One region of the Paenibacillus sp. FSL H8-0079 genome, then DNA from elsewhere that is predicted to be linked to it. Evidence: riboswitches for the same ligand, from Rfam matches in the RefSeq annotation. Region 1 holds a riboswitch; the other holds the start of a gene.
The links. Region 1 has a riboswitch for glycine ahead of sdaAB (L-serine ammonia-lyase, iron-sulfur-dependent subunit beta). Riboswitches for the same ligand answer to the same signal wherever they lie in the genome.
Positions count from the first base shown of each region.

Region 2: it holds a riboswitch for glycine, as region 1 does, so the genes downstream of both, gcvT (glycine cleavage system aminomethyltransferase GcvT) here and sdaAB (L-serine ammonia-lyase, iron-sulfur-dependent subunit beta) in region 1, are expected to answer to the same signal.

Region 1 covers NZ_CP150300.1:456,532-473,264, forward strand. The annotation lists gene MHI06_RS02200 (EAL domain-containing protein) at 444-1,481, shown strand; gene MHI06_RS02205 (methyl-accepting chemotaxis protein) at 1,678-3,774, shown strand; gene MHI06_RS02210 (arsenic transporter) at 3,953-5,245, shown strand; gene MHI06_RS02215 (phosphate ABC transporter substrate-binding protein) at 5,933-6,859, shown strand; gene pstC (phosphate ABC transporter permease subunit PstC) at 7,001-7,909, shown strand; gene pstA (phosphate ABC transporter permease PstA) at 7,912-8,799, shown strand; gene pstB (phosphate ABC transporter ATP-binding protein PstB) at 8,812-9,567, shown strand; gene MHI06_RS02235 (phosphotransferase) at 9,770-10,822, shown strand; glycine riboswitch at 11,184-11,307, shown strand; gene sdaAB (L-serine ammonia-lyase, iron-sulfur-dependent subunit beta) at 11,559-12,248, shown strand; gene sdaAA (L-serine ammonia-lyase, iron-sulfur-dependent, subunit alpha) at 12,238-13,209, shown strand; gene MHI06_RS02250 (alpha-glycosidase) at 13,379-15,145, opposite strand; gene MHI06_RS02255 (response regulator transcription factor) at 15,371-16,054, shown strand; gene MHI06_RS02260 (HAMP domain-containing sensor histidine kinase) at 16,111-16,733, shown strand, end outside.
Region 2 covers NZ_CP150300.1:5,058,973-5,075,705, forward strand. The annotation lists gene MHI06_RS22650 (carbohydrate ABC transporter permease) at 1-397, opposite strand, end outside; gene MHI06_RS22655 (sugar ABC transporter permease) at 443-1,396, opposite strand; gene MHI06_RS22660 (AraC family transcriptional regulator) at 1,679-4,015, opposite strand; gene MHI06_RS22665 (DNA mismatch repair protein MutS) at 4,528-6,531, shown strand; gene MHI06_RS22670 (cysteine-rich CWC family protein) at 6,671-6,922, shown strand; gene MHI06_RS22675 (mannitol-1-phosphate 5-dehydrogenase) at 6,980-8,125, opposite strand; gene MHI06_RS22680 (PTS sugar transporter subunit IIA) at 8,122-8,556, opposite strand; gene MHI06_RS22685 (BglG family transcription antiterminator) at 8,553-10,655, opposite strand; gene MHI06_RS22690 (PTS mannitol transporter subunit IICB) at 10,694-12,148, opposite strand; gene gcvH (glycine cleavage system protein GcvH) at 12,569-12,961, opposite strand; glycine riboswitch at 13,305-13,427, shown strand; gene gcvT (glycine cleavage system aminomethyltransferase GcvT) at 13,750-14,886, shown strand; gene gcvPA (aminomethyl-transferring glycine dehydrogenase subunit GcvPA) at 14,883-16,238, shown strand; gene gcvPB (aminomethyl-transferring glycine dehydrogenase subunit GcvPB) at 16,352-16,733, shown strand, end outside.

The sequences.
Region 1 (16,733 bases):
AGTCCGAGGGGCTCATACTACCTGGGAACGCAGGACAACACAACCTGCGGGAGGGAAGGAGCCCTACTTTGTTCACGTTTCACCAAGAGGTACGAGTTCGTGAATGCCAAAATGGCTAACGACACGCTAGAAAACACTCAACAACTCTTATAGGGGAAACTAGGTCATGAGGCCAAAGCAAATATGCTGCATGCCCATGAAAGATGAACATCGGAAAGCCGTATGAGGGAAAACCTCACGTACGGTTTGATGAGGAGGGGCTGGGTTTTGCCCAGCCTTTTACTCTAGATTTTGAATATATTTGTTTCAATAACCGTCATACAGGAAGTCATCAAAACAGTAGAGATTAATTTCTAGACCCATGATATAATATTTACAAACTTTGGGTATATACCAGTGAACATTAATGGACATGGAATCATAAATTGGCAAGGGGGTCCTACATGAATTGCAGTGGCTGCAGTCCAATCTATCCTATAGAGGGTGAAGGTACCTTGTACCTGCGTCCCATTTCCCCCGCTTTGCTGGAAGCGCTGCAAACGCCGGGAAGACATATCGAGACGTCGGATGACATGATGTGGATGCATTTTACGGATATTGAGGCGGTTCAGAGCTTAATAGAAGAGATCGGTATAATTGATCCCACTTTACGTGATTCCCTAACCGTTCAGATTACGCCTTTATACGAACAGGCTAATGAAGAAGGCTGGATCAGTCTATACATGCAGGAGTCCCGTTTCAAGCATGCGGAGCTCGTTTCCATTATTTTGGAGCATCAATTCAGCAGTCATATGCAGCCCATTGTTGATGCCTCGGAGCAGATTATTGGATATGAGTTTTTACTTCGTCCTGCTGAAAATGGAAAATCCTTCAGTTCCTATGAATTATTTGAAGTTGCGCGCGAGACCGGATTACACTCTTTTCTGGATCGAACGGCGCGTATTACCGCCATTGAGACCAGTGCCCTTTTTCTGCCGCATGGTGTCAAACGCTTCGTTAATTTCCTGCCTTCCTCCATATATAACCCCGACTATTGTCTGACACATACGTTTGAAGCGATTGAACGTCTTTCACTTGACCCTAAAGATTTTGTGTTTGAAGTCGTGGAAACAGAGCAGATTCAGCATATGTCCATCTTGCAGCACATCTTTGAGGTATATCGTTCACGCGGAATGTCGGTTGCGTTGGATGATGTGGGTGCCGGATATTCGACAATAGAGTTGATGAGTCGATTAGAACCGGATTTTGTCAAAATAGATCGAAGTCTTATTGATCGTTGTGATCAAGATTCGACCAAACAACAGAAGATTCTTCATATTGTTGAGATGTCCAGTCGATTTGGGGGTCAAGTACTTGCCGAGGGGATTGAACGAATGGAGGAGTTTGAATTCTGTCGTTCTATCGGTATTGAGCTTGCGCAAGGTTACTATTTCGGTAAACCTGCGGCACAACCTCCAGACGGTACATGTTCCAACACTTGATCTAAATTTATGAAATAATTAGTAACCCTTACCTTGTACAAGTCACTTCTAAGTAAGAAGTGGCTTGTTTGGCGTGCCTGCACATTTTTCTCTCAAATAAATACCCTCACCCAGCCGATATATAAGATAAGCCTTTTAGATTGATCCATACATACAAAGAAAGAGGGCATTTTTACATTTAGAGGGGGAGAAATTCATGAGTGAAGCTCAGGATACTAAAACAATGAAAGCAGCGAAACCTGCCAAACCAAAACAAAATAAAAATAAAAAGAAGAATAAAAAGAAAGGTTTCGTCTGGAATATAAGGAACAAATTATTGGTCTCTTTCCTGGCAGTTCTACTCCTGCCGAGTCTGGCCATAGGTTTGATCACGCTAACGATGGCTGAAGGTGGCGTGCAGGGACAACTAGTGGACAGCGCTCAGCAAAGTGTGAACACGGCCAATACAATTGTAGAAAGCCAAGTGAGTTATAAAATTCATGACATTAACTATTTTGCGGATGCCCTTGATCCGAGCCTGATTAAAGGGGAGAACGATAGTCCTGAGGTTCAGGTGAAGCTGGAGCAATATCTGGGCTTACATCCGGATGCCTTGAATATTTTTGTGGGAACGACAGAAGGAGTCATGGTTCGAGGTAAACCAACAGCGAGCAGCACGCGGGGAGATGCATATGATCCACGGGAGCGGGAGTGGTACACGCTTGCGATGGAGAAGCCAGGTACGACTGTGGTTTCACCTGTATCCATCAACACGGATGGGGCTGCGGTTGTATTTATCTCCAAAACATTAAAGGATCAATCGGGTGTTATCAGTTTATCTTTGGACCTGACAGACTTGCAAGAACAGGCATCCATTAAGGTGGGTAAAGAAGGCTACGTCATTATTCTGGATGAGAACAAAAATTATGTCGTTTCTCCTGTAGTTGATGCAGGCACGCAGGAAACTAGCGGCTTGCTAGATGAAATGTACGAGGGTCAAGAAGGCCAATTCGATTACGAATTCAACGAGCAACCGAAAATGATGATTTTTTCAACGAATGAAGTAACGGGTTGGAAGATTGCTGGTACGATGTTCAAGAGTGAAATAACCAATGCAAGTAAGGATATTCGCATGGCGACGTTTGCTGTTATTCTTGCGGCCACGTTCCTTACCCTGATCTTTATTATTTGGTTTACTCGTTCCATGCTACGTCCGATCAAACGATTGCAGGAATCTGCCAGAGCCGTGAGTAAAGGTGACCTGACCGTGAAAATGGAAACAGGGCGTAAAGATGAAGTCGGTGATCTGGCGAAGTATTTCGAGCGTATGGTTGATAACCTGCGGATGATGATTCTTGGTGTACAGGAAACGACAGAGCAGGTATCCGCTTCTTCTCAAGAATTGTCTGCCAGTGCAGAACAAACAACCAAAGCGATTGAACATTCAACACTGGCCATACAGGAACTGGCTGAAGGTGCTGAGCAACAGGTGAACAGCGTGAAAGACGGATCTGGACAGATGAGCCGAATGGCAGAAGATGTTCGAATGATGTCGGAGCGTGTGCAATCGATCACGGCGAATATGCGGAATACGTCCGGAGCCGCTTCTTCTGGTAATGAGGCAGCTGGACAGGCTGTAGAGCAGATGAACAGCATCCAGGAAACGGTGGAGCAGCTGGGAACAGTGGTTCAGTCACTGAATGCCCGTTCGGTAGAGATCGGCAGCATGGTTGATGTCATTGCCTCCATCTCCAAACAAACGAACTTGCTCGCATTGAATGCTTCCATTGAAGCGGCAAGAGCGGGTGATGCGGGTCGTGGGTTTGCTGTTGTAGCAGGAGAAGTACGTAAACTGGCAGAAGAATCCGGTAGCTCGGCAGCACAGATCGGTGAGGTGGTTCACAATATCCGTCAGGATATGGATGCCGCCCTAATCGCCATGAATGCCGCCCAGACTCGGGTGGGAGAAGGAATTCAGGCCGTGAATACGTCCGGACAATCGTTTGCCCAGATTCGGGAGGCAGTGGAAGATGCTGTTCATACATTGGATGACCTGTCCGAAACAACGAAGCAACTGGAGAACGGTGCATCCCACGTTGCCAAAGCGATGAGCGATATTTCGAATGTGACTCAGGAATCTGCTGCAAATACAGAATCCGTGTCTGCATCTTCACAAGAGCAATTGGCGTCGGTAGAAGAGATTGCATCATCCTCGGCACATCTGAATAGCATGGCAGAACAATTACAAGGACTGCTTGGCATGTTCAAGATGGTAGAGGATACACCGAAGGATAAGGGTAACGATAAATCCTAACATTTGGATAGCGAAACTTACTACAGATTCTATAAAACAAAATAAAGATAGACATTGCTCCTGCGGCCCTGTATAAATATATCGTCTGGTTCTTCCGCGCATCTTGCGGTGTAATCTTACAATATAATGATGGAATGAACGATAGAATATATCGAGACAGGGTACAGCAGGAGGCTCTATGGTATACGTAGCAATATTGATTTTTGCAGTAACAATCACCTTGGTGATCTGGCAACCTCGTGGATTGGGTATCGGCTGGACTGCCTCGGGTGGGGCATTGCTTGCCCTGCTGTGTGGAGTCGTCAGCTTGAACGACGCATCGGATGTGGCATCCATTGTATGGAATGCAACGCTGGCTTTTGTCGGTATTATTATGATTTCTCTTATTCTCGACGAGACGGGTTTCTTTGAATGGGCTGCCCTTCACATGGCACGGCTCGCTGGAGGAGACGGTCGCAGACTGTTCTTCTACTCCATTTTGTTGGGTGCCGCAGTATCTGCGCTGTTCGCGAATGACGGTGCGGCGCTCATTCTGACGCCAATTGTACTGGCAATGGTGCGTGCATTGAAGTTCGATGAGCGCATGGTGCTGGCTTTTGTGATGGCGAGTGGATTTATCGCCGATACCACATCATTGCCGCTGGTCGTCAGCAATCTGGTTAACATTGTGTCTGCTGATTTCTTTGGTATTACATTTGTGGAATATGCGGTGCGCATGGTCGTACCCAATCTGTTCTCAATCGTAGCGAGTACGGGGATGTTGTTCTTGTTTTATCGTAAAAGCATACCCCTTCGCTACGACATCTCCGCGGCACGCGACCCGAAGGAAGCGATACGTGATCCACGGATGTTTCGAATCGCTTGGTTCATGCTGGGGCTGTTACTGGTGGCCTATGCATCCAGTGAGTTTCTGCCGATTCCTGTGTCGGTTATCGTTGGCTCCGTTGCGTTGCTATTCGCCTTACTGGCACGCAAGAGTGAGGCGGTTGATCTGAAACGGGTAATCAAGGAAGCACCGTGGTCGATTGTGGTATTCTCGGTGGGCATGTACATCGTCGTATATGGACTGCGTAATGCAGGTTTAACTGATCATCTGAGCCGTTGGCTCGATGCCATAGCGGAGCATGGCCTACTGGCTGCCTCCCTCGGAATGGGCATCATCGCTGCCGTATTGTCATCAGTGATGAACAACCTGCCGACCGTGTTGATTAACCTGCTAGCCATCCAGGGTGCACATACCGAAGGTATCGTTCAAGAGGCATTGATCTATGCTAATGTCATTGGTTCCGATCTGGGTCCCAAAATGACTCCAATTGGATCCCTTGCCACATTGCTGTGGCTGCACGTGTTGTCCCGCAAAGGTGTGAAGATTACATGGGGATATTATTTCAAGGCAGGCATCATCCTGACGATTCCTACATTGCTAATTACCTTGGCCGGATTGGCAGTGTGGTTATGGATTCTGAGTTAGTAAAATTAGATTTTACATTAGGTATTAATAAAGATAATCTGTTTTAATGTAAAAGCTGCTCTCACAGCTGGTGCCTATGCACTGGCAGTGAGGCAGTTTTTTTATTTCCTGCTTTTGCACCTTCTATAGAAGAAATGAATTTTGTTTCTCTATTAAGTACTTAAGCATTTACATCAGGTCAGCCTATTATAGGGCTGGCCTTCTTTGCCTACACCCCAGGCAGGAGATTGAAATGCCTGAGGCCTAACAAGCGCTGACACAGCGAAGGGAAACCGCGAACGTAGTGGAGGGGACGGAATCGATTCTGAAGAAGCGAAGCGGTCGCCTTTGTCTCCAAATTTCAACAATTTAATTATTAATTAAAGAAAATATGGAGACAACAGCGATCAGAAGAACGATCCGTAACCGGAACGGCCACTCAGGGTATTAGTTACTTAATATATCTATAAGTAATTTTTTTCATGGAAATCTGGACACAATACGGATTGAAACAACGTCCGCTCCCGAGCGGCCACTTCAGCACCGAATAAATCCCAAATATTTCAAAATGATGCCGATATTTTTAACATTGCGTTTACAAAACACTGATTTTAAGATGACATACCGAAACTACAATGAGTAAAGAGTTGATGGTGAACAAACAAATTCACAAAACGCCATCACCACATTGGGGGAGGAAAACAAAACATGTTTAAAAAGTTGCCGTTTATTTTGATGACCTTAACGTTCGTACTGGTGCTCGCTGCATGCGGATCGAAAAATGACGCTGGTACAGAGGGTGCTGCAAGCAATGGATCAGGAGAGGCTGCTACTGAGCTTAGCGGTAACATTCTGGCAGTCGGATCGACAGCATTGCTACCTCTGGTAGAACAAGCTGGACAGAAATTTATGGCAGTTGATGAATATAAGAACGTAACGGTTCAAGTTCAAGGTGGCGGTAGTGGTACTGGTTTGACACAAGTATCTGACGGACAAGCTACAATCGGTAACTCTGATGTATTTGCAGAAGAGAAGCTGGAGGACGAAGCCAAAGTAAAAGAATTGGTTGACCATCAGGTAGCAGTAGTAGCTATGGCGCCAGTTAGCAACAAAGATACAGGTGTAGAAGATTTGACGAAGCAACAACTGATCGACATTTTCTCCGGTAAAGTAACGAACTGGAAAGACGTTGGCGGTGCGGATCAAGCAATCGTTATTGTAAACCGTCCGAGTAGTTCCGGTACTCGTGCAACTTTCGAGAAGTATGCATTGGGTGAAAAAATGGGTGATATCCAAGGTTCCATTCAAGAAGATTCTTCAGGTAACGTAAGAAAATTGGTAGCTGAAACACCAGGCGCTATTGGTTACCTGGCCTTGTCTTACCTGGATGACAGCTTGACCGTTCTGAAATACGAAGGTGTGGAAGCAACAGTTGAGAACGTGGAAGCAGGAACTTATCCAGTATGGGCTTACGAGCACATGTATACGAAAGGTACGCCAGATGCAGCAACACAAGCATTCTTGGATTACATCTTGAGTGACGAAATTCAACAAAATGACGTGACTGAACTTGGATACATTCCAATGTCAGGTATGAAAGTAAAACGCGATGTAGCAGGTAATGTGGTTCAATAATCTTTGACTTGCGCATACAGCGAAAGAGGCGGACTTAGGTCCCGCCTCTTTACGCGGTTTGCTCTGAAATAATCCCATATTTTGCACTAATTCTACTATAGAAGGATGGTTGTTATGGAACAGACCGAAGGGGGAACGGTAATGAATAACAAGTTGAAACCGCGCCGGCCCTTAAAAGAGAAACATTATTGGGAAGAGTGGACGGGACGGATCTATACGTCGATTTGTGTCGTTTTCCTGATCGTTGTCATGTTTTCCATTGTTTATTTTGTAGCGTCCAAGGGACTATCAACATTTTTCCAAAATGGAATAAGCATAAGTGAATTCCTTGGTGGAAAAACATGGAATCCAACGGGGGAACCTGCTTTCTACGGGGCATTGCCGTTCATTACAGGTTCTTTCATCACAACCTTGCTTGCAGCACTGATCGCAAGTCCGCTTGGTCTGTGTGCAGCACTCTTCATGACAGAGATTGTTCCGGGTAAAGGGAAAAAGATATTGCAACCTGCGATTGAGCTTTTGTCTGGAATTCCGTCCGTTGTGTACGGATTTATCGGTCTGAGTGTCATCGTACCTTTGCTTCGTAGTATCTTTGGTGGAACAGGCGTCGGGATTGCAGCCGGATGTCTTGTTCTCGCTGTAATGATTCTTCCTACGGTCACAAGTATTATGGCAGATGCATTGTCCGCGTTGCCCAAAGGATTGCGTGAATCCTCCTACGCACTGGGTGCCACTCGTTGGCAAACCATCTACCGTGTCATTATTCCAACGACTTTGCCAGCTTTGTTGACAGGTGTCGTTTTGGGTATGGCCCGTGCTTTTGGTGAGGCACTTGCTGTGCAGATGGTTATCGGTAATGCACCGCATGTTCCAACATCCTTGCTCGAATCGGCTTCAACATTAACAAGTGTAATTACACTCAGCATGGGTAACACCACGATGGGTTCTGTTCATAACAATGCACTGTGGAGTATGGCGCTTGTCCTGTTGGTGATGACATTTGTCTTCGTCATTCTGGTTCGCCTGCTTGAAAGGAGGAACCGGGTATGAAAATGAAGGCAAAAACGGTAGATAAGATTGCAACATCCGTTATCGTTGTATTGGCCCTATTCATTGTTATTCTATTGCTCGGTCTGCTTGGATTCATCATGTATAGAGGAATTGGACATATTAGCTGGAACTTCCTGACGAGCGCACCACAGTTGCTTAAGGGTGGCGGCGGAATTGGTCCACAGCTCTTTAACTCCGTATTCTTGCTTGTTCTGACCTTGATTGTTACCATTCCACTCGGATGGGGCGGCGGAATTTACATGGCGGAATACGCCAAGCCAGGTAAGATTACCAGCTTCATTCGTCTGGTCGTTGAAGTATTGTCATCATTCCCATCCATCGTTATTGGTTTGTTTGGTCTCTTGCTGCTAGTCAATCAATTTGGTCTTGGTTTCTCCCTGATCTCGGGTGCCTTGGCTCTGGCGATCTTTAACTTGCCACTGATGGTACGGACAACGGAGCAGGCCTTCCGGGCCGTTCCGAAGGAACAAAAGGAAGCAGGTCTGGCGCTTGGACTGTCCAAGTGGAAGATTATCACTTCCATTCTGCTGCCTGTGGCATTGCCGAGCTTGATTACGGGTACGATCCTGGCATCGGGCCGGATCTTCGGTGAAGCAGCCGCGCTGATGTTCACCGCAGGTATGAGTAGCCCACCATTGGACTTTACAGATTGGAATCCGACGAGTCCAAGATCACCGCTTAATCCTTTCCGTCCGGCAGAGACACTTGCTGTCCATATCTGGAAAGTAAATAGTGAAGGCATTGGGCCAGATTCCAAAGAAGTGGCAGCAGGGGCATCCGCCGTGCTTGTCATTCTCGTGCTGGCGTTCAATCTAAGTGCACGCTGGATCGGTCGGGTTGTATTCCGCCGCATGACAGCTTCGAAATAAGGAGGAACCAACATGGCCATACCTTTTGGTACGGAACAGTTAAGCATATATTATGGACATTTCCAGGCGGTCAAGCAGATCAGTCTGACGTTTCCTGAAGCAAGCGTAACGGCGCTTATTGGGCCGTCTGGTTGCGGTAAATCCACGTTCCTCCGGTCGCTGAACCGGATGAATGATGAGATCGCGGGTTCCCGCACAGAGGGACATATCTGGATGGACGGTAACGATCTGAATGAGCCTGGAACTGATGTAATCAAGCTTCGTCAGAAGATTGGCATGGTATGGCAGAAGCCGAACCCTTTTCATAAGTCCATCTACAACAATATCGCGTTTGGCCCCCGCTACCGTGGTACGAAGAGTAAGAAGGCACTGGATGAAATTGTGGAAAAAAGCTTGCGCCGTGCTGCGCTCTGGGACGAAGTGAAAGACAGACTGCATGAGTCAGCTCTGTCTCTCTCCGGCGGACAACAACAACGTCTGTGTATCGCTCGCGCTTTGTCTGTTGACCCGCAGATTCTGCTGCTCGATGAGCCGGCATCTGCACTTGACCCGGTATCTACGGGTAAAGTTGAGGAATTGATTACCGAGCTTAAGAAAGATCTGCGGATCGTCATTGTTACCCATAATATGCAGCAGGCGGCACGCATCTCGGATTACACGGCATATTTCTATCTGGGCACCATGGTTGAGCACGGGGATACGGAGCACATTTTCACGAACCCGGACAATCGTCTGACGCAAGAATACATTATGGGTCGTTTCGGTTAATTGGATCATGGAGTGTCACATAGAGCAACAGACAGAGAGATAGAGAAATAATAGAGACAAAAGAAAGCACAATGCCTGAACGGTTGTTCGGGGGTTGTGCTTTTTTTATTTATAATTTTAGTGGGATTTTCTGTATGCCAGATAAACATTATGCTACGATATTTAATATAAAGAGAGCGTTTACATAACTTCAAAGGAGATGATGATAATCACTACGGATCAGACGTCTTACGACCCTATGGCAGCTCAGATTATACAGAACTATAACATGGAGAAACCTGTCGTTTCCTATATTCGCCACAATGAGAATCTGACGTATCATGTCGATGATGAAGCAAGTGGGCAGAAGTATCTGCTACGTATCCATCAAGCCGCATATGCAAGTATGACAGGCATTCAGCATACGCTTCCTGCACTGGAGGCGGAGATGAACCTGCTTCATGAATTAAACGCAACGACAACATTGCGCGTGCAGCATCCGGTACGCAATGTGTCGGGAGACTGGGTCACGGTATGGACAAGTGAAGCGGGTAAAGAAATCTGCTGTACCGTACTAGAGTGGATTGAGGGCAGGGACATCCAGCAGGGAGAACGCCTGACAACAGAGCAAATCTATGACCTAGGTGTCCAACTGCAGATGCTTCATCAATATGGACGTGTACAGGTGGAAGGCAACGATCATCAGCGGACAGGAAGAGAGATGAGCCAGCTAGATCGAACGAAGGTACGGCCGGCATATGGCAACACCCATGAGAATTTGGTCATGCTAGGGCAGTTGGAGGAAGGCGTCCGACTTGGGATTTTTACAACGGAAGACTTTGATCTGCTTCGAGAGACGTTCGAGAACATTAATGAGCAGCTGGAAACATACCCGCACGATGAAAAGACACGGGGAGTTATTCATGGGGATATTACGCGCAACAATCTGCTGATAACGGATGAGGGGATTTCCATGATTGATTTTTGTCTACACGGTTATGGTTATTATCTTTTCGATGCCGGAGGGGCAGCGCTGATGTTCAATCGGGAGGAACGTGACATATTTTTATCCGGTTACACGAAACAGATCGCACCACTGACAGATCGTGATATCCGATTAATGGAAGGGTTTATGTTGATCTTTACGCTGGGTTATTATGCCTTTCAGATGGCAAATGAATCGAGACATGAATGGATGAAAGATCGCATGCCGAAGTTATGCAGCAAGTATTGCAGACCTTATGTACAGAGCGAGAGTATTTTCTATGAACTGTGAATTATAGTCCAGATGTACAGATCCAGATGGGCTACTGAGCAGTGTGGTTTGAAGAATATGGTTGCAGAATACCCGAACGTTTTCGTGGACAACATCATAAATAGTAGTAAGCACATCATGGCATTCATTGAAGGAAAACAGAAATGAGCTTTTCTATAAGCTCTTTTTAACGCATTAATGTAATGAAATCTGACAAAATATTCTGGTTATTATCGGTTCAATCGAAAATGAAGGAAATATACCCAAGGAAATCGTTAAGTTTGTTGACACTGATCTTCCGGTCGATTAATCTTAATGAAGAAGAAATCAACGACTTCCATCACTGTTCTGACATAAGCTCAGAATGGTTCCATACAGCGGATGATAACGAGCGGGAGAGACCTGATCAGCCGAGTCAAATGGCTAGTTTTCAGGCACCGAAGGAGCAAGCTGCTGCGCACCCGGCGCAGTGGTTAATCTCTCAGGTAAATGTACCATCGTTGGACGCAACTCTGGAGAGTGCGCGAACTTGCGCCACCCAAGGGGTATATGATCAGTCAGTCCGGTGACTTGTCTGTAATCACAGGCAAGTACCTTGTCGTGAGACACTCCTGATCGTGAAACTCTCAGGTATCGAGGACAGAGAGAGGGCCTGAGGCCTTCTTCTGTCCTTTTTTGATGTCATCATTCAGTGAATAAGGAACAATATGGATGATATTCTGGATGGAAATGACGAATACAATTGGAGGGTTACAAGGTGCGATTTAAAGATGTTTTTTCAATTATTGGTCCGTCCATGACGGGACCTTCAAGTTCACATACAGCTGGAGCAGCAAGATTAGGGAGAATTGCTCGCCAGTGGCTTGGTTGCACGCCGGATCGGGCGCGACTGACGTTGTACGGTTCATTTGCAGATACGTATCAGGGGCACGGCACGGATCTGGCATTGATCGGCGGTCTGCTGGACTATGTCACAGACGATCCGCGTATCCCTGATGCAGAACAATACGCAGAAGAAGCGGGCATGGAGGTTGAGTTTTATACAAGCGGCCTGCCTGCTCCTCATCCAAATACCGTCAAGATTGAGTTATGGCATGGCGAACGTGCCTGCTCATTGATCGGCGCATCTATTGGTGGTGGTAGTGTATCGGTACATGCGATGAATGATTTTCGTGTCCAGATTAGTGGTGAATTCCCTACACTCGTTCTGCGACATGCAGACAAAGCGGGCGTGCTCGCATCAGTGACGTCCACGATCAGCTCATCAGGGGTTAACATTGGCTATATGCAGGTGGACCGGAAAGCCCGAGATGGCGAAGCACTGACTGCAATGGAGATGGACGGCGTGCCGAATCCGGATATGCTGAAGCGTCTGCGTTCGCTCGACCATGTACTGGACATTCGTGTCATTGATTTGAAGAGAGGAGTTGATTCGGATGCGCTTTAAACATTTGCATGAACTGAATACGATCTGTACAGCGGAATCCAAAACCATTGCTCAGCTAATGATCGAGGAGCAGGTTCAGGAGACCAATACGCCGGAAGCGGATGTTGTGCAGCAGATGTCTGAATATTATCAAGTGATGAAGGAAGCGGTACGCAAAGGGTTAATGGAAGACACCACTTCACGCAGTGGATTAACGGGTGGAGACGGCAAAAAAATGGCCGAGTACATTCGCAAGGGTGAGACATGTTCTGGTGATGCTTCTGCACTTGCGATGGCGTATGCCCTGTGTGTATCTGAAGTGAATGCTTCCATGGGTCGCATCGTGGCAACACCAACAGCTGGTTCTTGCGGGATTATCCCTGGTGTGTTTATCAGTTCACAGGAGCGGTTTGGCTGGACGGACGAACACTTGGTGAACGGGTTGTTTTGTGCGGGAGCGATTGGTTATGTCATTGCTAACAATTCGTTTATCTCCGGGGCCGAGGGTGGTTGTCAGGCGGAAGTGGGTTCCGCGATTGGTATGGCTGCGGGTGCCATGGTTGAGCTGCGTGGAGGTACACCGGAGCAGGTCGTTCATGCCGTTGGCTTGGCGTTAAAAAATACACTGGGCCTGATCTGCGATCCGGTTGCAGGCCTCGTTGAAATTCCGTGCATCGTCCGTAATGGACTAGGTGCAGTCACCGCGCTGGCTGCGGCCGACATGGCATTGGCCGGAGTGCGTAGTGCCATTCCGTCAGACGAAGTCATCGACGTCATGCTGGAAGTGGGTAGTGCGATGCCGAGCCGTCACCGGGAGACTGCCCAAGGTGGACTGGCTCAGACGCCAACAGGCCGCAAAATGATGCAGAAACTGGCTAAACCGAAGGCAAAGCGTGCAGAGCCAGATACGGAGACACAGGGTTCTAACACAACTGACGCAAACACAACGGTAAGTGAGGCGGACACGGATTCTCAAGGTTAATCTGAAAACAAGTCCTTCCGAATAAACGAGTCAGTGACCTTATGCATAACGGAAAATACACCAAATAAGCGTCCGCAACCCTGGAATCCAGGTCTGCAGGACGCTTATTTTGTTGTTGCTAGGTGAAGCTAAGCTGGATTCTTTAAATGTGACCCTAGATGTATGCGTATTAAGATGATCCCTGATTCACACCTGTACTCAGTACGGCATATCCGTACGCAGGCAGTTCAATGGCGAGCACGCCATCTTCCTTGGCGGTACGATGGTTTCCGCCGAATAACTCGGTCCACTCCTCGTCACCAGCCTCCAGCTCGACAATAGCCGTCTCTTCTGAGCGATTGAACAGAACCAGAATGCGTTCCTCCTCATTTTGCCGCTCGAACACCAGTTGGCTGCCATCGGGGCGAGCCTGCAGGAAACGAATGGTGCCTTCCGCACGCAGGGCAGGATGAACATGACGTAGGGAGATCAGTTTCTGATAAAAGTCGAACAGTTCTCGGTCCTGCTTCGCTTCATCCCACTCCATGCATTTACGGCAGCCCGGATCATGCTTGCCGTCCATTCCAATCTCGTCCCCGTAATAGATGCACGGCGCGCCCATATAAGTGAACTGGAATAGCGCAGCCAGCTTCATCTTGCGCTGGTCGCCTTCACACAGCGTGAGCAGCCGCGGGGTATCGTGGCTGTCCAGCAAGTTGAACGCCACTTCGCTGGCCTGAAGCGGATAACGGGATAGCTGTCGTCCGATGGAGTTCGCGAACTGTTCGGCGTGCATCGTATTTTTCACAAAGAAAGCATTCACGGCATCTGTAAACGGATAGTTCATGGACGCATCGAACTGGTCGCCTTGCAGCCAGGAGGAAGACTCGTTCCATACTTCGCCCAGAATATAGGCATCCGGATTAGCGGCCTTGACTACACGGCGGAAATCGCGCCAGAATGCATCATCCACTTCGTCTGCGACATCCAACCGCCATCCGTCCGCACCCACGTCCTTGATCCAGTACTCGGCAACCTCTAACAGATAGGCCTTCACCTCGGAATTCTCCGTATTCAGCTTCGGCATGTGTTCTTCGAATCCGAAGGTCTCATACGTAGGAATGCCATTCTTCACGTCCAGCGGGTATTCATGTACGTGGAACCAGTCCTTGTATTTGGATTGCTCCCCGTTCTTCTGTACATCTACAAACGGCGCAAACGTCTTCCCGGAATGGTTAAACACAGCATCCAGCAGTACGCGAATTCCGCGTGCGTGGCATAGCTCGACCAGTCGTTTCACGGTATCTGCGTCACCGAAGTGACGATCTACCCGTAGATAGTCCTCGGTATCGTATTTGTGATTGGTGGTGGCTTCGAAGATAGGTGTGAAGTAGATCGCATTAATGCCTAGCTCGCTGATGTAATCCAGATGGTCGATCACGCCCTGAAGGTCACCACCGAAGAAGTTGAAAGGGGTCGGCTCACCGCCCCATGGCTCAACCTTCTCCGGACTAATATCCGGGTTACCATTGGCGAATCGTTCGGGGAAAATCTGATAGAACACCGCATCCTTAACCCATGCAGGGGGTGTGAAGACGGCTCCGGGGTGAATATAAGGGAACTGGAACATACGACCCGGATCGTCCGGTTCTTCTTCCTGGAAGTCAGTCTCGGTCATCCAGATTTGTTCGTCTCCGCTTTTGAGCAGAAATGAGTACTTCAGTCGGTGGTACGGAGGTTTCACTTCTCCCTCGTAATAATCGAACATGGAGTCCGAGGTGAATCTGGTCAAGGGAACCAGCGCTTTGGTTGCATCCCACGCATATTTGTCCCCAGTCAGGGCATGTACCTCGGTCAGGTCATTCTTTTTGGCACGCAGGCGCAGATGGATTGTATCTTGGTCATAGGCATAGGCCCAGTTCCGTTTCGGTTGATGATAGATGGCTTCCAGCAGCATAATGAAATTCCTCCCGTCAGGTGTAGGTATAATATGTACTTGATAGACTTGATGGATATGACATTATCCAAGGTAATGGATAAGCTATAATTAGAATGCGTGTTAACGTAAGAGATCTAAACATTGCAATAAGACATGAATTCATAGGTTATATACAGCTTTTATCATGATGATGCTCAGATATATCATTAACCCAATGGGGGCAGAAAGGAAACGAACATTCGAATGAAAACCAAACTGTTATACATTGAAGATGATACGGAAATTGCAACATGGGTCAGAGCCGATCTGGAGGAACGCGGTTATGAGGTGCAATGGCTCGGAAGTGGTGAAGGTGCAGCGGAGGCTGCTGTGGGTTGCTCTCTCATTATTCTGGATGTCATGTTGCCAGGATTGGATGGATTTACGGTGGGTCAGCGACTGAAAAAAGAACTTCCCGCCGTGCCCATTGTCATGCTCTCGGCCAGAACGTCCATTGACGACAAGCTGCATGGTCTCGATTTTGCCGATGACTATGTGACCAAACCATTTCACCCCGATGAATTGGCTGCCCGGATTGAGGTTCAACTGCGTAAGGCGGGAACTGCGGTCTCATCGGATACAGCCCTGAAGCTGGATCATCTCTCCATCTATGAGAAGGACAACCGGATCATCAATGAGGAGACGGGGGATGAGATTATTTTATCGGGAAAACAGTTCCACATCTTCGCCTACCTGCTACGACATATGGGCATGATTCGAACGAAAGAGCAGATCTATGAAGCCGTCTGGAACGAGCCCTATCTGGATGGGGACAAGACTTTGATGGTACATATTCGGCATCTACGCGAAAAGCTGGAGCTTGATCCGGCCAATCCTGTAGTTATTCAGACGGTCCGCGGTGTGGGATATCGGGTGAAGAAGCCATGATTCGGCGGTTCAGGGAACGGAAAATCATGAAGGGAGAACAGAAGGGAGAACGAAGCATGGATCAAAAGCAGTATGGGCGGCGCAGGCTTCGCTTTGGGCGGTCCTTGATGTCCAGGTATATTATCCTGATTCTGGCGGCAGTATTATTCGTGCCCGTCGTTCTTCCGATCATATCCATCATTTATGTTGTGGTGGTGAATAATACGAATCCGAATCAAGCGTCACCATATGGTGACGTTACCCGGATCAGTAACCTCTGGTCACGTGAAGCGGAGAAGCTCGATGGTGCTTCAGATGAAGAGGTTAGCACACGGTTGAAGCAGGTACATCGCAAGTATCCCAAATCTTCGATGTATCGAGTGAATGCTCGTGGTGAGACGGTCTTTATTCTGAGTGGTGAAGATGTATCGCTGGTGAAATCCACGTCAGCAGATGGCGTAACAGACACGATATTAAAGTGGTCATTGAATTCCGGGAGAACGGCAGAGACTCGAATCCCAGCCGAATGGAATGCGAACAATACCCTGCAATTCATGAAAGAAGCTTCCTATCGTGATCCACTGACCGTAGTTGCCTATGTAGGCGGAGATGAACAGGATAGAGGACAGGGCTTCATGGTCATTGAAGTGCCGCGATCGCTTTTGCAAAAGACACAAAATAATTTTCCAATGGAACTCTT
Region 2 (16,733 bases), 2.1 Mb from region 1:
TCACGACAAAGTATGTTGGAATCATTCCGCCACTGAAGAGCATCGTGAACAATACACCCAGCAAAATGGGCTGGCGTCCACGCAAATATCTTCTGGATAGCGGATACGCCATAAGTGACGTAAACAGCAGGTTAATGAAAGTACCGATCACCGTAATATAGACCGATACACCCAGACTGCGAATCAAGGTATCTGTAGAGAAAATGTAACGGTACGCGGCCAGAGAGAACTCTTTTGGAAAAAGAATGAATCCTCCCTTAGCCACTTCATGCGGACTGGTAAACGAGACGGCCAAAATATACATGAACGGGATAACCGTCACGATTCCAATCAACAGCAGCAAGCCGTGATTCACAAAATCAAAGATCCGGTTGCCCCACGTTTTATCCTGTTGCATCTTAATGTTCACTCCTGTCTGGTGAAGAACGTCTGCACCCGAGGGTTAGTAGACGCCTTCCTCCCCGAATTTTTTGGCCAGCGTATTGGCACCAAGGACAAGCGCCAGCCCGACAACCGATTTGAACAACCCGACAGCAGCACTATAACTGTACTGTGCCTGGGTAAGACCCTTCGTGTACACGTAGGTATCGAATACCTCGCCCACATCCCGGTTCGTCGGAGTCAGCATCAGGAAGATCTGTTCAAAGCCTGTATCCAGGAAATTGCCCAGACGCAAAATGAGCAAAATGACGATCGTACTGCGGATGGCCGGCAACGTAATGTGCCAGGTTTGGCGCCAGCGATTGGCACCATCAATCCGTGCAGCTTCATAGAGCTGTGTATCCACACCGGAGAGCGCCGCCAGGAAGATAATTGTGCCCCAACCGACTTCTTTCCAGATGGATTGTCCGACAATCATCGTTCGGAACCATCCGGGTTCAAGCAGGAACGCCACTTTTTGTCCAGTCAGGTTATAGAGCAGTTCATTAATGGCACCGCCCTCGGTTGTGAACAGCATGTAGAACACACCGACAACAACAACCCAGGAAACAAAGTGTGGAACATAGACGAGCGTTTGTACAAATCGTTTGAACCGTTCACGACGAACTTCATTCATCATGAGTGCCAGTACAATCGGCAGTGGGAAAAAGAACACAATGTTATAAATGGCAAGCAAAAACGTATTCCGAAATAATGTCCAGAACTGCGGTTCTCCGAAGAAGCGTTGGAAATGTTTGAACCCTACCCACTCACTTCCCAAGATGCCCTTGTAAGGCGTGTAATCCTGAAAAGCCATCGTGATGCCATACATGGGTATGTATTTGAAAATAACAAAGTAAAGCACACCCGGTATTAACATGATATACAGCCACCGGTTTTTGATAATGTCTCTCCACAGCAGGTTTTTGTCACTGCGGGTAGCGGGCCGTGTTCGAGCCGCCGTTTCGGCTTTCATATTGTCTTCCTCCCCACATTGGAAACGATTACAAAATATCACTTCCTGAATTCATGTCTTCATTGTGGAGGATAAACGAATTACTGGCTATCGTCTCGTTTTAGCCTTTTGTTTCCCCTTATGCAGCAAGGGTTCAGCGCATTTTCATCACAGAATTTAAAGGAGCAATGAACTGCTTTCAACCTCCATGTTCCTGTCTTAACTTTATGGAGAAAAGCAGTCTTCTTCCTTCATCCAGACATGAAAAAGCCTGCCTGCCATGGCGGGCAGAGCAGGCTTGTTTTATCGCTGCTGCTCCCGGTACTTGCCGGGGGTCGTTCCTGTGATTTTGCGAAATGTACGGATAAATGCGGTTGGATTAGTATAGTTTAATTTCTCAGCGATCTCCGATATTTTCAGATTTGTCGTCTGCAGCCAGGTCTTGGCTTTTTCCATACGATACTCTGCCAGATATTCCGTAAAATTAACTCCTGCTTCTTTTTTGAATACCCGACTTAGATAGACAGGGTGAAAATTAAGCTCAGCGGCGCAGGCTTCCAGCGACAATTCACGATCATAACGTTCCTCGATCAAGCGAATCATGCGCCTTGCAATGTTCATGTATTGGGATTCTTCCTGTTCTCGCCAGAAACGGATAACGGGCAGGAACAACCGCTTGCGGAACCAATTGGTCATTTCGTCCAATGTGGACAACTTCAGCAAATGTGACATGGATGCTTTTTCTCCCAGTACTTCGGCTACATCTCCGCCTTGCTCCTGCACAAGCTGATATACACGAGACAATAACTGAACCATAATGACGGGGTATTCACTGAAATGAAGCTTCTTGTCTGCAAGCAGCCCCAAATATTGCTTAAAGTAGGCATCCGTCTTCTCTTCATCTCCTTGCTTGAGCGCAGAAGCAAGCTGATCCTCAATCATGCGTAACTGGGTATACAACGCGGCCTCCATCTGACCACGTGGCTGAATATCCTCGTAATGCAAAATAATACGGCTGCCCAGACTCACCCGGCCTTGCAGAGCCTCGCGGCTCTCCTGAACCGCTCTTGGCGTATCACCAATACAAGTGTAAGAACGACTGATGCCGATACTTACGGGCAGATTCAGATAGGTCACGACACGTTCGCGAATCCAGTCTGCCTGGGTATGCATCCATTCCTTCAGCTTCACCTCATCCGTCAGTTCGGAGGCAAGTACGGTGACCTGAGCATCATCTAGCATGACGGGAGTGAACCGAACTGCCGAAGGAAGAAGCTCACCTACCATATTGTTGACAGCAAACAGCAGCAGATCCCGATCCTGTTCCTCATATCGAGTCCCTTCCAACGTATCCATCTGGAGCATGAGCACACCAAGATTCGCCCACCCTGTCGGAAAATCGTACAATTCTCCCTGATATCTGAAATCCTCTTCGGAGATTTTGCCTGTCAACAGTTTGGTCATAAAAAACTCCTGGAGGTGCACATGCTGCCCCTTCATCTGCTCACGCATCGTTTTCTCCGAACTGAACAACGTTGACAGCTGCTCCTCGATATAGATAAATTCATCCTGACGCCGCCCAGACGGAGCAACTGGAGCATCCAGCCCTTTCGTAAACTGCAGCAATCTGGAGATCGGTGAGTACATCCGCCGACTGCCGTATATGGCGACCAGTCCCGTTACACATAACATGACCAGCGTAGCGACACCGGTTACCAATGCAATTTTCTGCGACTGAGCCGTGATCTGTCCTAGAGATACGACGGACACATACAACCAGCCATTGAGCGGAGACTGTCTGTAGCTGACTGCTACTTGGTTACCTTCCACCTCCGCACTAAAGAAACCCTCTGGCTCCCCCGTCGTCTGGACGATCTCGTGGATTTCTTTATTTAAAGTGTCATATTTCGCCCCTTGCTGGGTATCATTCAAAAAATATTTCTGTTCCCGGTCCAGAACGTACAAGTCCCCGGAATTCGAATTGCGACTCAGAAATGTACTAAGCTCCGCGTCAGCAATATCGATGACCAGAAAGCCTTTGGGTTTCACATTCGTGGGTACCATCGGAATCTTGAATACCATACTGACCACATTATCGGATGAAATAAGGGTCGGCGCCTGTTCGGGTGTTAGTTCACCCATTCCAGCTGATACGGGTACACTTTCTTTGGCTGAACTGGCGTTCTGTGTGACCCAGAACAGGCTGTTGGTATAGGTCAGATAGGAGCCAATCCGGTCTCGAATGCTGAAATCATCCAATTTTCCAAAAGAACGCATCGACACGACCCAATCTTCATCCAGATTAACCAGATAGGCTTGGTCAATGTTCGTAACCGCTTGCAAGTTGTTAAAGCCGGAAGTCAGATCACGAATCTCCTGAAACTCGCTGCTGTCCAGTGGTTTCTTCATCGCTTGTAGTACCAAGGGCGAATTGACATACTGGATGGATGATAATTGCAGGCTGCGCAGAACTTGTTCTACCCGCATTTGGGTCTGATGCAATATCTGAAGATTGCTCTCGCGCACCTTCTGCTCAATGTCACGTGATGCAATCGTATACGAGACGGAACCAATAACAATGACCGGAAGGGCTCCGAGGATCAGGGTAAAGCAGAGCAAACGCAGTAAATACTTCGGCAAGAAGAGCATCCTCCTTCTTATAAAATCGCTTTCATTGGATTATTTTACTATTGTTATTTTAAAACCCATTCTTATTCAAGTCCACTTATTTATTCTAAAGGTTGACTTCAAACCAATTTCCAGTTTATATTGGTTGCATATTCCTCAATCAAAGGAGAGATTTTTAATGTCGGTGAATGTTCTTAACTAACCAAGTTTCATATTCAGGAGTTTGGCCTTTCATTGCGCTTGTGCCCTTATGGCATACGTGTATTTCATGATGCGCCAGATCCCTGTACTTAGTTAAGAACAGCGGATATCATAAATCGCCTCCGGGATTGTCATTGTCCGGGTCTATTTCCGCGCTGAGTTCAGCGCGGATTTTTTAATATAGACCTGTAGTGGACTCTGCTTTCCCATACGTTTAGGGCGGAGAATGACGTTTGTTCATTCTCCGCCCTTTTTGCGTTTTCCAGGAATATGTTTTAGCACATCAACTGAAATGCCAATTCGAATCCAAGGAGAGATTACGCATGAATGAAAACACTTTAAACAGTTTGGGCTATCCACAAATTCAAAAAAACGTTGCAGACTGCGCCCTGTCATATCTGGGCAAACGTTATGCCAGAGAACTAAAACCGATGGTAGATGCTCACCTGATCCAGATTCGCCTGGAAGAAACAGCGGAAGCCGCTGCGTTGATTCGTTTTGGCGCCAGCATCCCCCTCCCTTCACTGGATGGAATGGAGACCATTATGGATCTGCTCGGCACCGGTTATCTATTCAGTGAACGCGACTTCAGTCATCTCGCTCAATTCCTGCGGAGCTGCGCACAACTCATGAATTACATGGAGGGCAAATCCGGGGCCGCTCCCACCGTCAGTCGCTATGCAGCATCCATGATTCTGATCGAACCTTTGCTGAGTGAAATTGAGCGCTGCATCCATAGTGGACGCATTCAGGATCAGGCCAGCAAGGAACTGATTCGAATTCGTAAAAAAATGACCGTGAATGAGGAGCGTATGAAACGAAAGCTTGATTCTCTGGTGAGCAAACATCGCTCCATTATGCAGGAACATGTCATCAGTCAACGCGGAGGAAGAACGGTTCTGCCCATTAAGAAAGAGTTCCGTAAACAGGTGAAAGGCAGTGTGCTGGATGAATCGGGAAGCGGGCAAACCGTATATATTGAACCCGTTGAATTAGTAAGTCTGCAGATGGAATTGGCTGCTCTACAAGCCGAGGAGTCCCGAGAGGAGATGAGAATTCTCGGTGATTTAACCTCCCTGACCGAATCGTATAGCCGTGAAATCGCCCTGAATACCGAAACGGTAGGTGTGCTGGACTTCCTGTTTGCCAAAGCCAAATATGCGGCCACCATGGACGGACGTAATGTTCGAGTCAATACACAGGGCCACATCAGCCTTCAACGTGCACGTCATCCATTCATGGGTTCTTCCATGGTTCCCCTTGATTTTGCAATCGGCAGAACCTATTCGTCGCTCATTATTACTGGCCCGAATACCGGTGGTAAAACGGTCGCACTCAAAACGCTAGGTTTGCTAACCCTGATGATGCAATCCGGACTGCTTATTCCGGTGGAGGAAGGTGGCGAGATGGCTGTTTATAACGAGGTAGCGGTTGATATTGGTGACGGACAGAGTATGGAACAAGCGCTCAGTACATTCTCCGCACACATTCGCAATATGATCGGCATACTGGAACAGGCCAATCCATCGACGCTGGTGCTCATTGATGAGATGGCTTCCGGCACAGATCCCGGTGAAGGTGTCGGACTGTCCATCGCCATGCTGGAGGAACTTCATAGCCGAGGAGCAACTGTTGTGGCAACAACGCATTTTGGTGAAATCAAACATTTTGCAGCTGCCACGCCAGGATTCGAAAATGCCCGTATGGAATTTGACACCGTTTCTCTCCAGCCGCTGTATCGATTGCGTATCGGAGAAGCCGGCGAAAGTTACGCCTATTCCATCGCATTAAAGCTGGGCATGCCACAGCGAATTATCGCGCGCTCCAAGTCCCTGTCCGATCAAAGTATTTCGAGAGATCGTACTTTAGGGTTCACGTCACCTCCTTTGGAAACTCCGGTCCTGGCGCCTGATCGTTCCGTTGCAGAATCAGACCGCCCAGCAGAGTTGTCCAAGTGGGAGAAGTGGAAGCAACCAAAAGATTCAATCGGTCTCCACAAAAAGACAACACCCAGAAAGTCAGCTTCCCCTGCTCCTCCCAAAAATTTTCGTAAAGGAGATCGCGTGTATGCGGCCTATCTCAATCAGTCGGGCATCGTTTGTGATGTCCAGGATAGCCGTGGAAATATCGGGGTCATGCTGCGAGGACGCAAAGTCAAAATCCATAAGAAACGCCTGACCCTGCATATCTCTGCCAATGAGCTTTATCCGGGTGACGATTATGACTTGGACATTGTGCTAGAAACAAAGGAAAATCGAAAGAAACGTAAGTTGATGGGACACAAACACGTGGAAGGCCTACAGATCGAATTACCGCCTGAAGAATAGCCGATGGGCGAAACAGATGTAGTGGAATGAAACTCATATATACACAGTGAATTCCATAACCACCACCACATTTCTGTTATACTGGGACCAGTATGTTTAACTTCAGCTCGTAGCTATTCCACAGGGAGGGAAGAACTGAATGTCTGCAGAACAAGACGATCAAGAGCACATCCATATCGATGTTCTTGTCTGCCCGTTATGCGGGGAAGCTAATCGCTGTTCCTATGCCGCAGGACATCCTCATTCGGAATGCTGGTGTAACCGGGCTACTTTCCCCGAAGGTGTATTTGACCGTATTCCGGCAGAGCAGCGCCGAAAATCGTGCATATGTCAACGCTGTTTGGACGACTATGCCGATAAAAGCCAACCAAAAGAAGAGCCACACAGTTAACGACTGTATGGCTCTTCTTCTATGCATTATCTATACTGTTAGCTGGCTACACTGCTCTTACATTTGGTTATATTGGGCGACAGCCTGTTCAAGCACCGGATGATGCTCAGCCATGGACGTATAATGATGCAGTGCAGCTGTAATCCCCTTCTGGCGGATCATGTCCTGCAGTTCGACTGCTTCCGGATCATCGGAGACATCGAACTTGCAGGCTGCTGCCATACCCATAGCCAGATAAGTCGTTTCGGTTCCATCCGCATAGGCCTGAAGGGCCGGGCGAACCAGACGATCATTCGGAGACAGCTTGCGCAGCGGGGAACGACCAACACGAGTAACCTCATCGGTGAGATACGGGTTGACGAACCGTCCCAATATTTTGACAATATACTGCTCATGCTCTTCTGGGTTGAATCCAAACCGCTTCACCAGAACTTCTCCGGTTTCCTGCAAGGTACCATATACAATGGATTTCACCTTTTCATCGGCAATAGCCTTCTGAATCGTGTCATACCCATGCACATTACCGATGTACGCAGCAACGCAGTGTCCTGTATTAACCGTGAACAGTTTACGTTCGATATACGGCTCCAGATCATCGACATATACGATGCCCTCAACCGGTTTGAATGCAGGAGCCATCTGGGAACGATCCACGACCCACTCGTAAAAAGGCTCAACCTGTACATGCAACGGATCTTCATGATGCTGAATAGGCACAATCCGGTCTACGGCCGAGTCGGGAAAATAAATGTACTGATCTGCAAGGGGACGTACCTTTTCATCGAGCAGAGCATATATATGCTCTTTCAATTGCGTACTGGCTCCAATTGCGTTCTCGCAAGCGATAATGTGAAGAGGGTTTTGAGCAGGACCGGAATTTAGCCTTTTCTCAAGTCCCTTCGCAATGCCTGGTGCAATATGCTTCAGTACGCCCACGCCCACTGCGGTTGTAATCAGATCAGCTTCCACCACGGTTTGGGCAACCGTCTCCAGCTGGGTTCCATCGATTGCATTTACACCTGTGACGGTCTCCTGATCCTTGCTCTCGTTGGCCAGTTCCACCGTATACTGCCCCCGTTGCTGGAGAGCTGTTACCAAGGTCTGATTCACGTCGGAGAAAATCACCTCATACCCTGCACGGGAGAGAATCAACCCGATAAACCCGCGTCCAATGTTACCTGCGCCAAAGTGTAGGGCCTTCATAGCTCCATTTCACTTTCCAGAATAGCAATAACTTCTTCAGCAGTTTTAGCCAGACGCAGGGCCTCCATATTCTCATCTTCAGCACAGATCACCGCGATGCTCGTCAGGATCTCCATATGTTCCCCGCCTTGAGCCGCGATACCAATCACCATATAGGCTTTTTCTTCGCCAAAATCAACACCCTGTGGATACTGAATAACAGAGATACCTGTGGATAAAATGAAAGCTTTGGATTCCTTCGTACCGTGCGGGATCGCAAGTCCGTTCCCTACATAAGTCGAGACAATCTCTTCACGTTCAATCATCTTCTCAATGTAGTCAGCGGTAATATGTCCCGCATCTTTCAGAATCTGTCCTGCCATACGAATCGCTTCGTATTTGTCCTGAGCCGTCGCATTCATGATGACTTTATCTGTTGTTAACATACTCATAATGGTTGACCTCCAATTTCGGTTTTACTGCGATAAAATCCAACAAGTTCCTGGGACAGGTAATGAATGAGTTCATCCCTGATTCCCTTTTCCAGCAATGTAATCATCTCTTCCTGCAATAACAGGGCGCTGATCTCACTGAGAACCTCCAGACTTTCCTTGGATAATTCTCGGGGACCGAGCATCAAAAGAATATGGGTAACTCCTGCCGAATCATCCGGCGTACGAAGGAGTGGCTCGGTGAGCTGAAATAGACTGATAGACGGCCTGTAGATCCCCTCACTGCGTGTATGAAACAATGCAAGTCTTGTGCCGGGAATCTTCTGACTGCCCACTGCTTCACGTGCTTCCAACCGTTTTGCGATCTCCCCCGGTTCCTTCAGCACACCTGATCCATGGAGTACGTTGCACATCGCATATACGGTCTTATAGAATCCGATATCCTGATTATCCAGCGGGTACACCTGAAACTTGCCAATAATTCGGACAATTTCAACTAGAATAGCTTCCATTCCGTCAGGGTCCGAGTAACGACTTGTCGTCTGAACCTCTGTTTCACGGGGCTTGTGATGTTGCTGTTGTAGCGTTGTGGTTTTAATAAAATGACGCAGGCGCTCGCTCTCTTCCGCCGTAAGCAGTGGACTCACTTTGTAATACTGATGCTCATCCATCGGCAGATCGACAGTGGATAACACCAGATCATATTGATCGGTAGGTATCCGGGCAGCTTCATACCAGGACACGCTATCCATGATCCGAATCTCGGGAATCTCCTTGGACAATCGGCTGGAGAGCATACGTGATGAGCCAATTCCGCTTGTACACACGATGATGGCCCTGATCTCCCGTTTCAATGCACGTAACCTCTCAATGGAAGCTCCAAAATGCATGACCAAAAAACCAATTTCCTCATCCGGAACGTCTGTGCCTGGCCAAGCTTGCTCCACAGATTTTTTGACATCTTCGAAGAGTGAATCATAATCCTTGCGAATCTGCTGCAGTAGCGGATTACGAATCATCTGTTGTCCTTCAATTCGCTCCATTACAGGTTGCATATGACCAAGTAGACCTTCACGAAGCAAACGATCCTCATGAAAGGCATAATGCGTTCTGGCCTGCATCTGATCAATGAGAGAATGTACCCTGTCCAGTAAAATCAAGTCGTCTATTGGCAACAGCCGCGAAGAGTGAATTCGTTGCTCTGTCTCAATTAATAGTCTGTGAAAATAAGCTTGCTCATCTTGGGAGAATGTCAGCCCCAGCTGGGTGGATAACACACCACACAAGCGGGAAGCCATATAAAGTGGAACCTTTATCTCATCCAGCTCTGCAACGTCATCTCCCATTTTCTCTCCTGGAGAAATACGCCCAATGCCAAAGCCTTTACGAATACGTACAGCCGCTACGGATAATTGAATCAGCAACTTCATGTATTGGCGTTCCGGAATGTTCTCCAGCCATTCGATATCTGGTTGCCATAATGCATTTTCAACCGTAAGCACATCACCGTGTCCAATCATATCCAACAGTTTTTGGTTTACGATGGAGCCTCCCTGTTCTGGCTGTCTTCCGAATAGGTCCGACTCATCCAAAAATTCAAGAGCAAGTGCAGCTATGGCTGTGCGATGAATCGTCTCACTTCCGTTAATCTTGACGCCATATCCACGTCTGCGAACCAGCTTCAGTCCCGCCTGACGAATTCGTGACTCCAGGTCGTCCAGATCAGTGGTTACGGTGGATACGGTCACTTTCAGATCCGAAGCCAAGGCGAGTAACTTTACAGGCTCCGGTTCATCCAACAGGATGCAAAGCATGAAGAGCTTACGCTCTTCTGGCGTAAACTCTACATATTCTTTACCCTCTAGTTGCTGGCGCAATACAGCCAGATCATCGGAACCGGCATCAATTCGGATACCGGTTCCTGATTTTTTTTCCAGCCTCATGCCCAACGGTTCAAGCCATTGTTCAATCATTTGAAGCTCCCGGTGAACCGTTCGGGTACTGACCTTTACTTCAACGGCGATTTCGCCGGCTGTTACTTCATGTGGATGCTCTAGCAGAAACTCCACGATTTCACGTTGTCTTTTGGTAATACTCATATCTCAGCCTCCGGCTCAGGGAAAACGAATGCGTGCAATTACTTCAGACGTTCAACGAGCGCATCGTATTCCGGGCTTTTTAGGAAGTTGTCGATGGATATATGTTCTGCATTCGGTGCAACAGAGCGGGCACGATCGGTTAATACTTGTTGTGTGATCACCACGTCTGCATCCGGCGGGATATCACTGATGGCCGTGTTGGTCACCGTAACATCAATCCCCTCTGCCTTCATCTTCTTGCGTAGAATGGAAGCGCCCATGGCACTCGATCCCATACCTGCATCACAGGAGAAGACAATTTTCTTCACGTCTGTTTTCACTGTAGAAGAAGCCATATCCGCGGCTCTGTCTGCTTCACGTTGGTTAGCCGTAATGCCAGCGTTTGGCACGTTTCCTTGGCTCTTCATGTCTTTCATCCGACTGGATGCAGACTCCAGATCTTCGTCTTTTTGTTTACCTGTTTTCAGCAACACTGCTGCCACCAGGAAGGAAACGACTGCTGCCACAAGCACTCCTGCGAGCATCGGCAGGTATCCACCTTTTGGTGTTAAGAGGGAATACGCGATAATACTACCCGGCGATGGTGCTGAAACAAGTCCTGCTCCGGTAAGCATGAATGTTAATGTACCTGCGACGCCACCCGCAATTGCGGCAAGAATCAGAATCGGTCTCATCAGAATGTAAGGGAAGTAGATCTCATGAATTCCCCCGAAGAAATGAATGATAACGGCTCCTGGTGCAGATGATTTGGCCATTCCGCGTCCGAAGAAGCAATAAGCAAGCAAGATACCAAGTCCCGGACCTGGGTTCGATTCAAGCATGTATAATACGGATTGCCCTAATTCTCTCGCTTGATCTGTTGCAATCGGTGTGAGGATCCCGTGGTTGATCGCATTGTTCAGGAACAATACTTTACCCGGTTCAATAATCAGGTTGACCAGCGGTAACAAGCCCAAATTCATTAAGCCTTGTACCCCAGCAGACAATACTTTGCTAATCGCTTCTACAGCAGGCCCGATGCCCAGTAGCGCAAAAATCCCCAAGATTCCGCCAATAATACCGGCTGAGAAGTTGTTAACCAGCATTTCAAATCCGGCTCTAATTTTACCTTCGATCGATTTATCGAATTTTTTGATGATCCATGCTGCCAGTGGTCCGGCGATCATGGCCCCGAGGAACATCGGAATATCACTACCCACGATGACCCCAATGGTCATAATGGCACCCACAACACCACCACGCTGGCCATGCACCATCGTACCTCCGGTGTAACCGATTAACAGTGGTAGCAAATATTTGATCATCGGATCGACTAGCTGTGCAAGCGTCTCGTTAGGGAACCAGCCTGTTGGAATGAACAGAGCCGTAATTAATCCCCAGGCGATGAATGCACCCATATTCGGCATGACCATACCACTCAGGAATCGGCCAAAACGCTGCACACCTACCCGTAGTCCACCTTTGGAATTGGACGATTGGTCCAAATTACTCATTGTATTATCCTCCTTGGATCGAGTCATTATGATTATGAGAACGGTATCAGTTCTCCCCTGCTGTAATCCTAAGCGAGAATGCTTTCCTGTTCAATCAAATGAAAGCGTACTTTCGTCATGAACAATGATGACAACATTAGGTTATGTAATCGTTTTAATCTATGCATATTAGCTGAACCCATTGGTACACAAGGCTTTTATCGCCTATGACTTTTATCATTTCCAAAATCAATTTCGCTCCTATAGCTTGATCCAATCAGGCGATTCACATCCATAATCTGCTTCAATCTGCATTCAAAACCATCCTCGGAAAGCACAAAAAAACCTGTGCAAGCCCTCAGGCTCACACAGGTTGAAACAAGATGAAGCACATCTCATTTTGTTATAAAATATATGTTAATGAGTACAAGTTCGTTGATACTATTCTTCCGTATGTTTACGATACGCGTCTGCATTCATCAATGTAGACAAAGCTGCTGTCAGATCTCCCTCAACGCGGATCTCAATCATCCAGCCTTCCTCGTAAGGAGAGCTGTTCACAAGCTCAGGTGAGTCCTGTAACGAATCATTCACTGCAATGATTGAACCAGTGACAGGAGAAAACAAGTCCGAAACCGTTTTGACCGATTCGATCGTTCCAATGCTGTCTTCTGCTTTTACACTGGATTCAAGGTCAGGCAATTCCACAAACACAATGTCACCCAGCTGATGCTGCGCGAACTCGGTAATGCCAATACGTACAGTATCCTCCCCTAAGGTTTGCACCCATTCGTGCTCTTCACTGTACAGGAAATCACTTTTCAATTCGCTCATCGATATCCGCCTCGCTTTTCATTAATGAGTGCATGCGTTCTTTGACCTTAACCTTTTTCCCAGAACATAGCGTATGATATTTCCGAATCAAATGTCAAGATACCTCACAATTTATTTAATAATTGCCTCCTCAAACCGTAGCCTGAATACACTCTTTCTACATATACTGGTGAATATTAGAATAGTAAGCGCAGTCTTTATAAATACACGAACAATAATATTAAAAGTATATTAAATATTCGGTTTTAAATCCTTTTCTATGATATCGTTCTTGACATCAGCAGTGGATTCACGTTTTAATGAGAGGAGTAAATGTGTTTGTTGGACTATGTTATACCCGCGGATGAATGTAAAGGGAGAGATTACCCGTGACACCCGATTCGGGATGTTCATGAGGTAACGCCGAAGGAGTAAACCACCGATAAGCGGGGGTGAATCTCTCAGGCAAAAGGACTTTTACGGGACGCAACTCTGGAGAGCATCTATTCGCCCTGTGCGGGCGTTATGATCACCCAAGGGGAAACCTGCTGCACAAGGCGGCGGGGTAACTCTCAGGTACAAGGGACAGAGCCTTAGAATACAGCGTGCTACATGGCATGCCGGTTCTTTGGCCTGTCCTTTTCCTTTTTCCCAAAAAAACGAAAAACAGGATTCAAATCGGCGCTGTCATAGCTGCCTTACCATACTTACCTTACGAAAAATCTCTAGATGAAAATTTAAAAATACCCTGGTTCATTGATCCACGATTGTATATTCGGCCGGTTAACGGTCCATGACGAGGTGATTTGATGTCCGATTTGCTTAGAACACCACTCTTCCCACTATATCAGCAATATGAAGGCGTACGGTGCATTGATTTTGGAGGCTGGGAGCTTCCGGTGCAATTCAGCGGAATCCAGAAAGAACATGAAGCGGTGCGTGAGCGTGCTGGACTGTTCGATGTATCCCATATGGGCGAATTCACAGTACAGGGTGAGCAGGCTGAAGCGTTTTTGCAACAAATGATGACCAATGATGTTACCACGCTGATACCCGGTCAAGCCCAGTACACCCTGATGTGTTACCCAGATGGCGGTGTGGTGGATGATCTGCTCGTGTATAAGCTGGAAGATCAGCATTATATGCTCGTCGTTAACGCCTCCAACATCGACAAGGATTGGGCGTGGCTGCAAGAGCACCTGATCCCTGGCGTAAGCATGACCAATGATTCGGAGCAGACGGCGCTGCTCGCCCTGCAAGGTCCACTGGCTGTAGATATTATCGGGAAAGTTACGGATACAGATGTATCCTCGATTGAGCCTTTCCGTTTTGTACAGTATGCAGAGGTATGTGGCGTTAAATTACTGTTGTCCCGTACCGGTTATACCGGTGAAGATGGCTTTGAGCTATATGTACCTGCGGACCAGGCCGCTGTGGTCTGGAATGGATTAATGCAAGCCGGAGAAAGTCACGGACTGGTGCCAACCGGACTCGGTGCCCGGGATACGCTGCGCTTTGAAGCGAAGCTCCCCCTGTATGGACAGGAATTGTCGGCAACCATCTCTCCGCTCGAAGCTGGCGTAGGCATGTTTGTGAAACTGACTGCCGGACCTTTTATCGGACACGAAGCCTTGGTACAGCAAAAAAATGACGGTCCCGCCCGCAAACTGGTCGGCATCGAAGTGCTGGAGCGCGGCATTCCCCGCCCCCACTATCCGATTTACGCCGAAGGCGCACAGATTGGTGAAGTTACTACAGGCACACAATCACCTACATTGAAGCGTAATCTGGGGCTTGCCCTCATCGACAGCAAATACGCTGCGCTGGGAACCCCGCTTGAGATTGAGATCCGCGGCAAGAAATTGAAAGCCGAGGTCGTGAAGACCCCTTTTCATAAACGGACACGTACGTCAAAGACACCTACTCAAGGAGCTGATCAAGCATGAGCAAGCACCGTTACATTCCCATGACTGAGCAAGATCAGAGCGCCATGCTCGCAACCATCGGTGTGGATACGCTGGAGGATCTGTTCCAGGACATTCCAAAAGAAATTCGTTATCAGGGCGAGCTGCCCGTATCCTCCAAACTTGATGAATATGCGCTGACACGTCACATGTCCAAACAAGCTGGCGCCAACGCCAATTTCGAAACACACGCCAGCTTCCTCGGCGCAGGTATATACGATCATCATGTTCCTTCCGTCATCAATCATGTCATTTCCCGTTCCGAGTTCTACACTGCCTACACACCTTATCAGCCTGAGATCAGTCAAGGTGAACTACAGGCCATTTTCGAATTTCAATCCTATATCTGTGAATTAACCGGTATGGCTGTAGCCAATGCCAGCATGTATGACGGCGCAACTGCCTTTGCGGAAGCAGGAAACTTAGCCGCAGCGGCAACGCGTCGCAAACAGCTCATCGTATCCCGTACGGTTCACCCGGAAGCCCGTCAGGTATTGCAGGCGTATGCGCACGGACTCCGTCTGGAGATTGTCGAGATTGGCTATAAGGATGGCGTCACTGACTGGGATGCCCTGCAAGCCGCCATCTCGGACGATACCGCAGCAGTCATGATCCAGAGCCCGAACTTCTTCGGTGCCGTGGAAAATGTAAAGCAAGCCGCTGACCTCGTGCATGCGCACAAGGGTCTGCTCGTCGTAAGTGCTAACCCGCTATCGCTGGGTCTGCTGGAAGCCCCAGGCAAGCTGGGTGCTGACATCGTTGTTGGCGATGCACAGCCCCTCGGCATCGCCGCTTCACTCGGCGGCCCCACATGCGGATATTTCGCCGTATCCCAGCCTCATATGCGCCGAATTCCTGGCCGAATTGTAGGACAGACCACGGATCGCAACGGCAAACGCGGTTTTGTACTCACACTGCAAGCACGTGAACAACATATCCGCCGCGAAAAGGCGACATCCAATATCTGTTCCAATCAGGCTTTGCTTGCACTCAGCGCATCTGTATATATGTCCATCATGGGTAAACAGGGCATGATCGATGTTGCGGATCTGAATTTGCAAAAGAGTCATTATACCCTGAATACATTAACTGCGATTCCTGGAGTTAGCCTTACTTTTAACGCACCAACATTTAATGAGTTTGTTATTAAACTTCCTGAAGGAACCGACGTGGATGCACTTCAGTTGAAATTGCTGGATGCGGGCTTCATTGGTGGCTATGAACTTGGACGTGATTATCCTGAGCTTACTGGACATATGCTGATTGCTGTTACCGAAAGACGCAGTAAGGAAGAGATTGACGAATTCGCACGAGCATTGGAGGGATCGCTGTGACTCAGGAAACGACGACGACAACGACAACATCGGTACAAGGACAACCTGAAACAGGTAGCTCTTTCTCCACTTCGGCTCAACCTGAGACGAATACAACATTCAGTGCACAGACCCTGTCTCCTGCTCCAGAACAATCATTGATTTTTGAACTCAGCAGCCCTGGACGTGTCGCTTATTCCTTGCCAGAATGTGACGTTCCTCGCCAGTCTGCCGATACGATGATTCCCCGGGAAATGCTCCGTTCGGAAGCAGCGGCACTGCCGGAAGTATTCGAGGTAGATGTTATTCGACATTATACAGCCCTGTCCCGTCGTAACTTCGGGGTAGATAACGGATTTTATCCACTGGGCTCTTGTACGATGAAATACAATCCGAAGATTAATGAGGATGTTGCCCGTTATAATGGATTCGCCAAAATCCATCCGTACCAGCATGAATCCAGCATTCAAGGTGCTCTTGAACTGTTATATACATTGCAAACCGACCTTGCAGGTC